4 regions of the Embleya sp. NPDC005971 genome follow, and region 3 is predicted to be linked to each of the others. Evidence: riboswitches for the same ligand, from Rfam matches in the RefSeq annotation. Region 3 holds a riboswitch; each other region holds the start of a gene.
What was found. A riboswitch is a leader RNA that binds a small molecule or an ion and turns the genes downstream of it on or off. The one in region 3 is predicted to bind cobalamin.
Positions count from the first base shown of each region.

Region 1: it holds a riboswitch for cobalamin, as region 3 does, so the genes downstream of both, metE (5-methyltetrahydropteroyltriglutamate--homocysteine S-methyltransferase) here and ABZ374_RS38165 (ribonucleoside-diphosphate reductase subunit alpha) in region 3, are expected to answer to the same signal.
Region 2: it holds a riboswitch for cobalamin, as region 3 does, so the genes downstream of both, ABZ374_RS32430 (ABC transporter substrate-binding protein) here and ABZ374_RS38165 (ribonucleoside-diphosphate reductase subunit alpha) in region 3, are expected to answer to the same signal.
Region 4: it holds a riboswitch for cobalamin, as region 3 does, so the genes downstream of both, ABZ374_RS00260 (energy-coupling factor ABC transporter permease) here and ABZ374_RS38165 (ribonucleoside-diphosphate reductase subunit alpha) in region 3, are expected to answer to the same signal.

Region 1 is NZ_JBEXUX010000002.1:227,496-229,685, forward strand. Features, by position in the region: gene metE (5-methyltetrahydropteroyltriglutamate--homocysteine S-methyltransferase) at 1-966, opposite strand, end outside; cobalamin riboswitch at 1,142-1,307, opposite strand; gene ABZ374_RS03935 (hypothetical protein) at 1,658-1,975, opposite strand; gene ABZ374_RS03940 (LacI family DNA-binding transcriptional regulator) at 2,164-2,190, opposite strand, start outside.
Region 2 is NZ_JBEXUX010000046.1:33,610-35,799, forward strand. Features, by position in the region: partial or broken gene ABZ374_RS32425 (iron chelate uptake ABC transporter family permease subunit) at 1-307, opposite strand, end outside; gene ABZ374_RS32430 (ABC transporter substrate-binding protein) at 304-1,275, opposite strand; cobalamin riboswitch at 1,383-1,608, opposite strand; partial or broken gene ABZ374_RS32435 (DUF2975 domain-containing protein) at 1,750-1,866, shown strand; gene ABZ374_RS32440 (hypothetical protein) at 1,909-2,190, opposite strand, start outside.
Region 3 is NZ_JBEXUX010000064.1:17,036-19,225, reverse strand. Features, by position in the region: gene mug (G/U mismatch-specific DNA glycosylase) at 1-245, shown strand, start outside; gene ABZ374_RS38170 (hypothetical protein) at 358-546, shown strand; cobalamin riboswitch at 680-930, shown strand; gene ABZ374_RS38165 (ribonucleoside-diphosphate reductase subunit alpha) at 1,006-2,190, shown strand, end outside.
Region 4 is NZ_JBEXUX010000001.1:54,464-56,653, forward strand. Features, by position in the region: gene cbiQ (cobalt ECF transporter T component CbiQ) at 1-238, opposite strand, end outside; gene ABZ374_RS00255 (energy-coupling factor ABC transporter substrate-binding protein) at 243-611, opposite strand; gene ABZ374_RS00260 (energy-coupling factor ABC transporter permease) at 608-1,321, opposite strand; cobalamin riboswitch at 1,349-1,559, opposite strand; gene ABZ374_RS00265 (RDD family protein) at 1,746-2,190, opposite strand, start outside.

The sequences.
Region 1 (2,190 bases), on a different contig from region 3:
CAGTATGCCGAGCGTGGTCAGCGACTTGCCGAGATCGTTGATCCATACGTTGCGGCCGTCCACGACACCGGCGACCAGACGTTTTCCGGGCAGCCCGCCGACCGCGGCCAGCGCGTCGAGGTTGGCGGCGGCGGCCCCGGTGAAGTCCAGCGCCAGGCCCTCGATCGGCGCCCGGGCCAGGATCGGCAGTGCCTCGCCGAGGCGGTCGAAGTACGAGGCCACCAACAGCTTGGGCCGGTCGGTGCGGCCGCCGAGATCGCGGTAGACCCGCTTGGCGGCGTTCAGTTCGGCGAAGCTGCGGTCCTGGACCAGGGCGGGCTCGTCGAGCTGCACCCACTCGGCGCCGGCGGCACGCAGGTCGGCGAGCAGCCGGGCGTACACCGGCAACAGCCGGTCCAACAGGGTCAGCGGCTCGAAGTCGGCCGCGACCCCCGGCGCGGGCTTGGCAAGCAGGAGGTAGGTGAGCGGGCCCACCAACACCGGGCGGGCGGTCAGGCCGAGCGCGACGGCCTCCTCGAACTCGGCCACCTGTTTGGCGGAGTTCGCCTCGAAGACGGTGTCCGGCCCGAGTTCGGGCACGAGGTAGTGGTAGTTCGTGTCGAACCACTTGGTCATCTCGAGCGGCGCCACGTCCTGCGTGCCACGCGCCATCGCGAAGTAGCCGTCCAGGGCGTCGACTTCGACGGCGGCGCGATGACGGGCCGGGATCGCACCCACGGCCACGCTGGTGTCGAGGACGTGGTCGTACAGCGAGAAGTCGCCGGTGGGTACCTCGTGGATGCCCGCCTGGGCGAGGCGTTCCCAGTTGGCGCGGCGCAGTTCGGCCGAGGCGTCCCGAAGCGCCTGCGCATCGATGCGGCCGGCCCAGTAGCCCTCGACGGCCTTCTTCAGTTCCCGATTCGGGCCCTGACGGGGATAGCCGTACACGGTGGCACGGGCCGCCGCGGCTGCGGACTTGGTGGTCACGGAACTCTCCTTCGCGAGCCTGTCGACAAGATCCCGGGACGGATCGCAGGCACGAAGGGAATGGCAAACCACACGGGTCACGTCGGTGTACTCCCGCACGTGTCCCACCGGTTGTCCGCCGACCCGCCCACGAGGTCACCGAGATCACCGTGCGCATCGGCGGCGCACGGGCAGTGGCAGGTCTTCGGACTCGCGGGCACATCCGCCAAGGGCGGACACCTACTGGCCGTCGCTTCCCGGACCCGAGTCGGGTCCAGTGCTGGTTGACGGCGGTCGTTCCCACTCACCGCTGCGGGGCAGTCCCGGATTCACACCGGGTTCCCTCTTACGACGCGCCTACCCGGATGGCAGGGCGAACCGACTGCGTGCGACAGCTTAGCCGGCCGAGGGCGCCCCCGGGGAGCCACCGCACGAGCCGGATGGGGCGAGCACGCGCCGAAGACGCGGACAACGGCCGGCGACGCATCGGTGGGGCCGGTGTTCGCGATCCGGTGTCGTGTTCGTTCCGACCGCCGACCGGTGGGGAGGACCCGGCGCGGCGGTGACCCTTCGCCGCGGTGCCGAAGTGCCTGGGCCGGCCGGTTTCCACCACAGGGGGAGCCCCACACTCGGGGCTCCCCGCCTGCGGCCGGCACCGGGGCCGGGTCAGGGGACGCACGGGGGAGGGGGAGCGGAGTGGTGAAGGAGGGGTTCAGCGGGAACGGGGTTCCGGCCGCGCCCCATACGGACTGCCGGGTGGCGAGCGGGTCGGGGGCGCCGCAGCCTTGAGCCGGTCCACTGTGTCCTCGAAGGTGGCCTCCTCGACGCCGGCCGCGGCCAGGGCGAGTGCGGACTGCATCGTGTTGGGCGGTTCGGGCGTCGTCGAGCTGCCGGTGGCCGGGATGAACTTGCCGCCGCTGCCGTCGCCGGCGGACCGGGAGGCCGGCCGGCGGGCACCGTAATCGGCGGCCGTGGTGGGGACGTTGGTGGCGGGGTGGCGGGGTGGCGGGGTGCCGTGGGCTGTGAGCAACCAGGCCGTCATGACCAGGGCGAGCCCGGGGGCTGTCGCCGCAATGCGAGATTTGGCGCCAATACGTGAGATATCAAGGCAAGTCGTAGTGTGCGGAGGGCTTGACGCGACGCAGCACGTTCCGCAGTCGGCGCCTGCCGGCATCGGCCTTGGGCGGGAAGCACTCGAACGGGCGGCACGCGGTCGGTTCAGTGGCCACCCTGGGTCGAGGCCCG
Region 2 (2,190 bases), on a different contig from region 3:
CGTTGCCGGTCAGGGTCTGCAACACCGCGCCGCACACCGCGAGTCCCGCGCCCGTCGCGGCGGCCCCCAGGACGCGGGGCAGCCGCAGTTGCCAGATGATCCGGTCGTCCAGCGCCGTGACGTCGGAGCCACCGAGACCGAGTCGGCGCAGCACCACGTCGGCCACGACGTGCGGCGGCTCGTGGACCGATCCCACGGCGAGGCCGAGCAGCACGGTGGACAACAGCAGTACGGCGGCGACGGCCAGGGCCACCGCCGCACGGCTCGCGCCGGCGAGCCGTGCGGCGGGACGATCCGTCACGGTCACGGACGCGGGGTCAGGTTGCCCAGGCCGGCCGATACCCGGACGGCACCGTCGGCGAGCAGCACGCCGGGGGTCGACTCGGAGAACGGCACGACCACGTACGCACGGCGCTGGACGGCCTTGAGCTTGTTCAGCACGGGGTCGTGTTCGAGGTAGTCGATCTTGGACTGTGCGGTGTCCCAACCGGCGTCCGCGAGCACGATGGCGTCCGGGTCCGCCGCGACCACCTGCTCCCAACTCGTGGTCTTCCAGCCACCGGCCAGCGTGTCGAAGACGTTGCGGGCGCCGACGGCGTCGAGCACGAGCTGGGGTCCGCCGTGGCCCGCGCCGACGTACGGGGTTTTGGTACCCGAGTCGTACCAGAGCACGTTCAGGCCCTTGCCCGCCGACTTGGCCGTGACTTCGGCAAGTTGCCGCTTCTGCGCGTCCCGGATGGCGGCGGCGCGCTGTGCGACACCGAACACCTCGGCGACATCGCCCAGTTCGTCCCACACCGTCTGGAAGGACGCCGACGCCTGCTGCTTGCTGTCGGCGCACCCCAACGGCGACAGGTAGGTGGTGATGCCCTGGGAACCCAGTTCGTCCCGCGTGCCCGCCACCTTGTCGGTGAAGGCGCTGGAGTAGGAGGCGTAGAGGAAATCCGGGCGCGCCGCGAGGAGTTTCTCCTTGGACGGATACTTCTCGGAGAGCACCGGGACGGTGTCGTAGGCCGCCTTCCATCGCGCCGGGACCGCGTCGTCGAGGTACGCCGTCCCGGCCATCCGGGTCTGTAGATCGAGAGCCAGGGCGACTTCGGTGGCGCCCTGGTTGAGGGTGACCAACCGGGCCGGCGGTGACGTCACGGTGGTGGTGACGCCGCACCTGCTCACGCTCACCGGCGTCGAGTGGCTGCTCCCGGCCGCCGCGGCGGGCTTGTCGGCCTCGGGCGCACCCGTGCACGCGCCGAGCGCGCCGACGAGCAGGATCGCCACGACAGCGAGGCCGGAGCGCGTGGAACGCGGGGCGCGCGCCGGAGGTATGAAACGTTCGAATCGAAACGGGCGCAGGGCAGCGCGGGGCATGTGTTCTCCAACCCTCGTGGAACATGTCGCGCCGTGGCCGGTCTCCTGGCTTCCGCATCGACGTTCCGCAGCCGGCCTTCCCGGTTGGCTCGTTCCCGATCCACCCAGTGACCCCGACCGCTGTGGGAGCGGTCGGCGAGGGCCGCGAGACTCCGCGGCTACAGTGGCGAGGGCCGCGCCGGCATTCGACCGGCTTCCCGTACACCACGGCGGCGATAGGCTACCAAACCGCTCGTCGTGCCTCGTCGGCGCTCACGCCCACCGACGCCGGCCGGGTCCTCTCGGGACCGGCAACCCGCTCCGCGCCTGGACCCGCGGGTGGAACAACGGGTGGAGACGCGGATGGATCCGAAGGTGGGTCCCTGCGGCGGAGGTCGCCTACGGGGCATGGCCGTCCTGGGGGTTGCGCTCGTCGGGCTCGTGCTGCGGATGCTGCTTGCCCAGGCCGTCGCGCGCGACGTCCAAGCGGCCCGGATGCGGGCCGAGTCGGAGGAGGTGATACTCCCCCATCCGGCGCATCGCCCGGAGCCGCACGGGGCGGCGCTACCGCGTGTGGAGGATGTCCGCCTCGCCGGACGTGGCATGCACCCGCACCCGGTGCGGTGCGGCCGGATCCCGGGCCACGTCGACCTTGACCGAGCCGTGCTCGCTGCTCGCGTCCGTCGCGTAGACGGTGCCGGCCGGCAGCCTGACCCGGGCGTTGTCGCCTTCGGCGTCGACCCGATCGGGCGGCGCGGCGAAGGACAGGTCCACCGCGTCCCGGTCGGCCCGGGCGACGACCGTACGCGTGGTCAACCGCTCGCCGCGGATGCCGCCTTGTGCCGT
Region 3 (2,190 bases):
TGGCGGTGCTGGGCATCGGTGCGTACCGGACCGGCTTCGGCCGGCCCAAGGCGGTGGTCGGCCGGCAGCCCGAGACGATCGGCGACACCGGGATCTGGGTGTTGCCCAATCCCAGCGGCCTGAACGCGCACTGGACGGCGGCGGCGCTGGCCGAGGCGTTCGCCGAACTGCGGGTGGCGAGCGATCCGGACCCGGGCCCGGATTCGGCGGCCCCACCCGGACCGGGCGGCGCGCCGCCCGCGTGACGGGCGGGTCGGGTCCGTTTCGACGACCTGTATCCGAGTCGACACGTCAACCGACCGAGTGGCATCACCCGGTTGGTGGTTACTTCACGCCGTCTTGCACGGTTGGGTCGGCATGAAGATCCTGCGAGCCCCGTTCGGGCCGTGGCCCACCGAGACGTTCGAGACCCCCGTTTACGAGGCGTTGGTCGCCGAGTGGCGCGACTCGGGTCGGGAGGTGCCGCGACCGGTGGACCGACCGCACGACCGACCGGCCCGGCACGCGCGCCCGGCCCGGCCCGGGCCGCGCACCGGTCGCCCCTGATCCGCGCACCGCGCGTCCCACGCGTCCCGGGGCGAACCACCCCACCGCCGCCCCGGCGGCGGTCCGTGGTACGTCGAGAATCGCGACACGACACAACACCTGGGGGTGCGACGACCACCCCGCCACTACATATATGCTCTGCGACGTAGCTGGTTCGCCGTTCCGAGTTCAGCGGAACGGCGAGGCAAGAGGGAACCCGGTGCGAAGCCGGGACTGCCCCGCAACGGTGAGCGGGAACGAACGTCGTCCTGGAGCGCCGAACGCCGAGAGGCATTCGGGGCCCGACGACCATGGGGAACTCCGCGGTCCGCCGAGCACGTCGTGCCCGGTGGTGCCCCGGCATGCCCGCGAGTCCGAATACCTGCCGGCTGCCCGTGCCCTCGGGCGCGGGGTCACTGTACGTACGAGCTCGCGAGGAGAGAGCACGTGACCGTTGTGGACAGCGTGGGCACGACCCGGATGCGGATCGACGAAAGCCCCGAGGAGCAACTCGCGACCCTGGTGCGCACCCAGGCGCGCGATCTGCCGGAGGTCGATCCGGATCGGGTCGTCCGCCGGGTCGTCGCGGGTCTGAACGAGGGCGCGGACCGGGCCGCCGCCGCGGACCTGGCGGTGCGTACCGCCGCCGAACTGATCGCCGAGGAGCCCGGCTACTCGCGGCTCGCCGCGCGCCTGCTCGCCGGCCGGATCGCCGACGAGGCGTTCGAGGCCGGCGCCGGTTCGTTCAGCGCCGGCATCGCGCTGGGCCGCCGGGAGGGCATCATCGGCGCGGAGACCGCGGCGTTCGTCGCCCGGCACGCCGCCGAGTTGGACGCCGCCGTGGACGTCGAGGGCGACCGCCGGTTCGAGTACTTCGGCCTGCGCACCGTGTACGACCGCTACCTGCTGCGCCACCCGGTCTCGCGCAAGGTGGTCGAGACACCGCAACACTTCCTGCTGCGCGTCGCATGCGGCCTGGCCCAGGAGCCCGGCGAGGCGATCGGCTTCTACCGGCTGATGTCCTCGCTGGCCTACCTGCCCAGTTCGCCGACGTTGTTCAACTCCGGCACGGTGCACACCCAGATGTCCTCGTGCTACCTGCTCGACTCGCCCAAGGACGAGCTGGAGTCGATCTACGAGATGTACGGGCGGATCGCCCGGCTGTCGAAGTTCGCCGGCGGCATCGGTGTGGCCTGGTCGCGGGTGCGTTCGCGCGGCTCGCTGATCCGGGGCACCAACGGGCACTCCAACGGCATCGTGCCGTGGCTCAAGACGCTCGACTCGTCGGTGGCCGCGGTCAACCAGGGCGGCCGGCGCAAGGGCGCGGCCTGCGTCTACCTGGAGACCTGGCACCCGGACATCCTGGAGTTCCTCGAACTGCGCGAGAACACCGGCGAGGACGCGCGCCGCGCGCACAACCTCAACCTGGCCAACTGGGTGCCGGACCTGTTCATGCGCCGGGTCGAGGAGGACGGCGTCTGGTCGCTGTTCGACCCGAACGAGCTGCCCGAACTGCCGGACCTGTGGGGCGCCGAGTTCGACAAGGTCTACGAAGCCGCCGAGCGGGACGGCCGGTTCGTCCGGCAGTTGCCCGCCCGCGACCTGTACGCCCGGATGATGCGCACGCTCGCGCAGACCGGCAACGGCTGGATGACCTTCAAGGAC
Region 4 (2,190 bases), on a different contig from region 3:
TCAGGGCGCCGGTCGCGGCGAAGCCCAGCGGTGCCCGGGCGGCCCGCCACAGTCGCCGGGCGGGCACCTTCGCGAACCCGAACGCGATCACCAGCACGGTCGCGGCGACCAGCACCGCGCCGGGCCACGGCGGCAGCGCCACCGCGCATCCGAGCAGCCCGAAGGAGAGCACGGCCTTGTCGGCCGGATGGCGGCGGCGCCACGAACTCGCGTGCGCCGCCGCGTCGATCGGCAACACGGAATCAGCGACCCGGGACCGATACCGGTGCCTCGCCGGTGGTGTCCGCCGGCTCGTCGGGCGTATCCGCCGCCTCCGGCGCGAGTCGGCGCCGGGTGCGCTTGACGCCGAACATGTAACCGACCACGCCCGCGCCGAGGGCGGCCTGCAACGCGAACAGACCGGACTCGATCTCGCCGGACGGCGGTTCGTACAGCGGGCTGAACCACGGTTTGTAGTCCGGGTCGTTCTCGGTGATCGCGGTCTCCGCCTGGGAGTCGGCGCCGGTGAACGGCTCGTCCTTGTGGTCGCCCATCCCGAACACCACGGGCAGCGCCGCGAGCAGCACCACGGCCAGCACGATCAGCAGGTTGATCTTCGTCGAGCGCTTCACTTGCTCTTCTCCTCCTCGCGGGCGACCCGCGCGTCCGTGAGCACGCCGAGGCGGATGAGGTCGCCGCGACTGGACTGCCGCAGCAGGCGTACGACCAGCACGGTCAGCAGACCCTCGCTGATCGCCAGCGGGATCTGGGTGAGCGAGAAGATGCCGCCGAACTTGGCCAGGGCACCGGCGAATCCGCTGTCGGGGTCGGGGAAGGCCAGCGCGAGCTGCACGCTGGTGACGCAGTAGGTGCTCAGGTCGGCGACGAACGCGCCCAGGAACACCGCGACATCCAGCGGCATGGTGCCGCCGCGTCGATCGAGCAGCGAGCGGGCCAGCCGATAGGCGCCGTAGCCGGCCCACGGGCCGACGATGGCCATCGAGAACACGTTCGCGCCGAGCGTGGTCAGCCCGCCGTGCGCCAGCAACAGCGCCTGGAAGAGCAGGGTGATCGTGCCCAGCACGGCCACGATCGGTGGTCGAAACAGGATGGCGCCCAGCCCGGTGCCGGTGGGATGCGAGCAACTCCCGGTGACCGAAGGGATCTTCAGCGCGGACAGGACGAACGAGAAGGCGCCCGAAGCGCCCAGCAGCAGGGTGTTCTCGGGGCGGTCGCGCACCTCGCGGGTGAGCGCGCGGGCGCCGTGTACGACGAACGGGGTCGACGCGACGCCCCAGGCGACGGCGTGTTCCCAGGGTAGATAGCCCTCGGCGATATGCATGAGGAAGGGTCCCTCTCCAACACCTCGTGGACGGACGATCGCCGTGGCCGGTCTCCTGGCTGACGGGTCGTACGTTCACGTCTCCGCCTTCCCGGGGCCGCGCAAGCGGTCCCAGTGGCTTCCCCGAGGCGACGACTCAACGTTTCCGCGGGGATGGAGGAGAACTTCCCGATCACAGTGGCGAGGGCCGCGCCGGCATCGAACCGGCTTCCCGAACACCACGGCGAGCCGACACTAGTGGTCGGATGGACATGGCGACAAGGTGGCATTTGCAAACCGTGCGCAAGGCCACAAGAGGGGCGGAGCGGTCGAGCAATAGCCGCATTCCGGCACGCCGTCGAGGTGCGGGGACGGGCCGTTCGCGGGCGCGACGGGGGAGGGCGGCGGGTGGCACCGACCCGCGGCCCGACACCGCGCGGGCCGCTCAGTCCAGGCCGGGTCCGCGACCGCGGACCACCAGGGTGCCCGCCACCCGGTCGCCGACCCGCTGGCGCCGCTCGCTGGTGAGCACCGCGGTCAGCCCGATCGCCCCGAGCGCGAAGGCGTCGACGAGCAACAGCAGCCAACGGGTCCCGAGTTGGCGTCGGCCGGCGCGTCCCCCGGAGACGTCCACGACGCGGATGCCGAACACCTGCATGCCCCAGGTGCGCCCGTCGTGCTCGGCGGGTCGCAGCACCCAGTACCAGAACAGGATCGCGACCGCGACCACGACCACGCCGGCGGTGATCGTCGCGGTCAGCGGACCGCTGCGGATCGAACCGTCGGGGTGCGTGGGCAGCAGGACGAACAGGAACATCGCGGCTCCGGGCAACAGCGCCGACGCCACCACGTCCACCAGGAACTGGCCGAATCGACGCCACAACACCAAC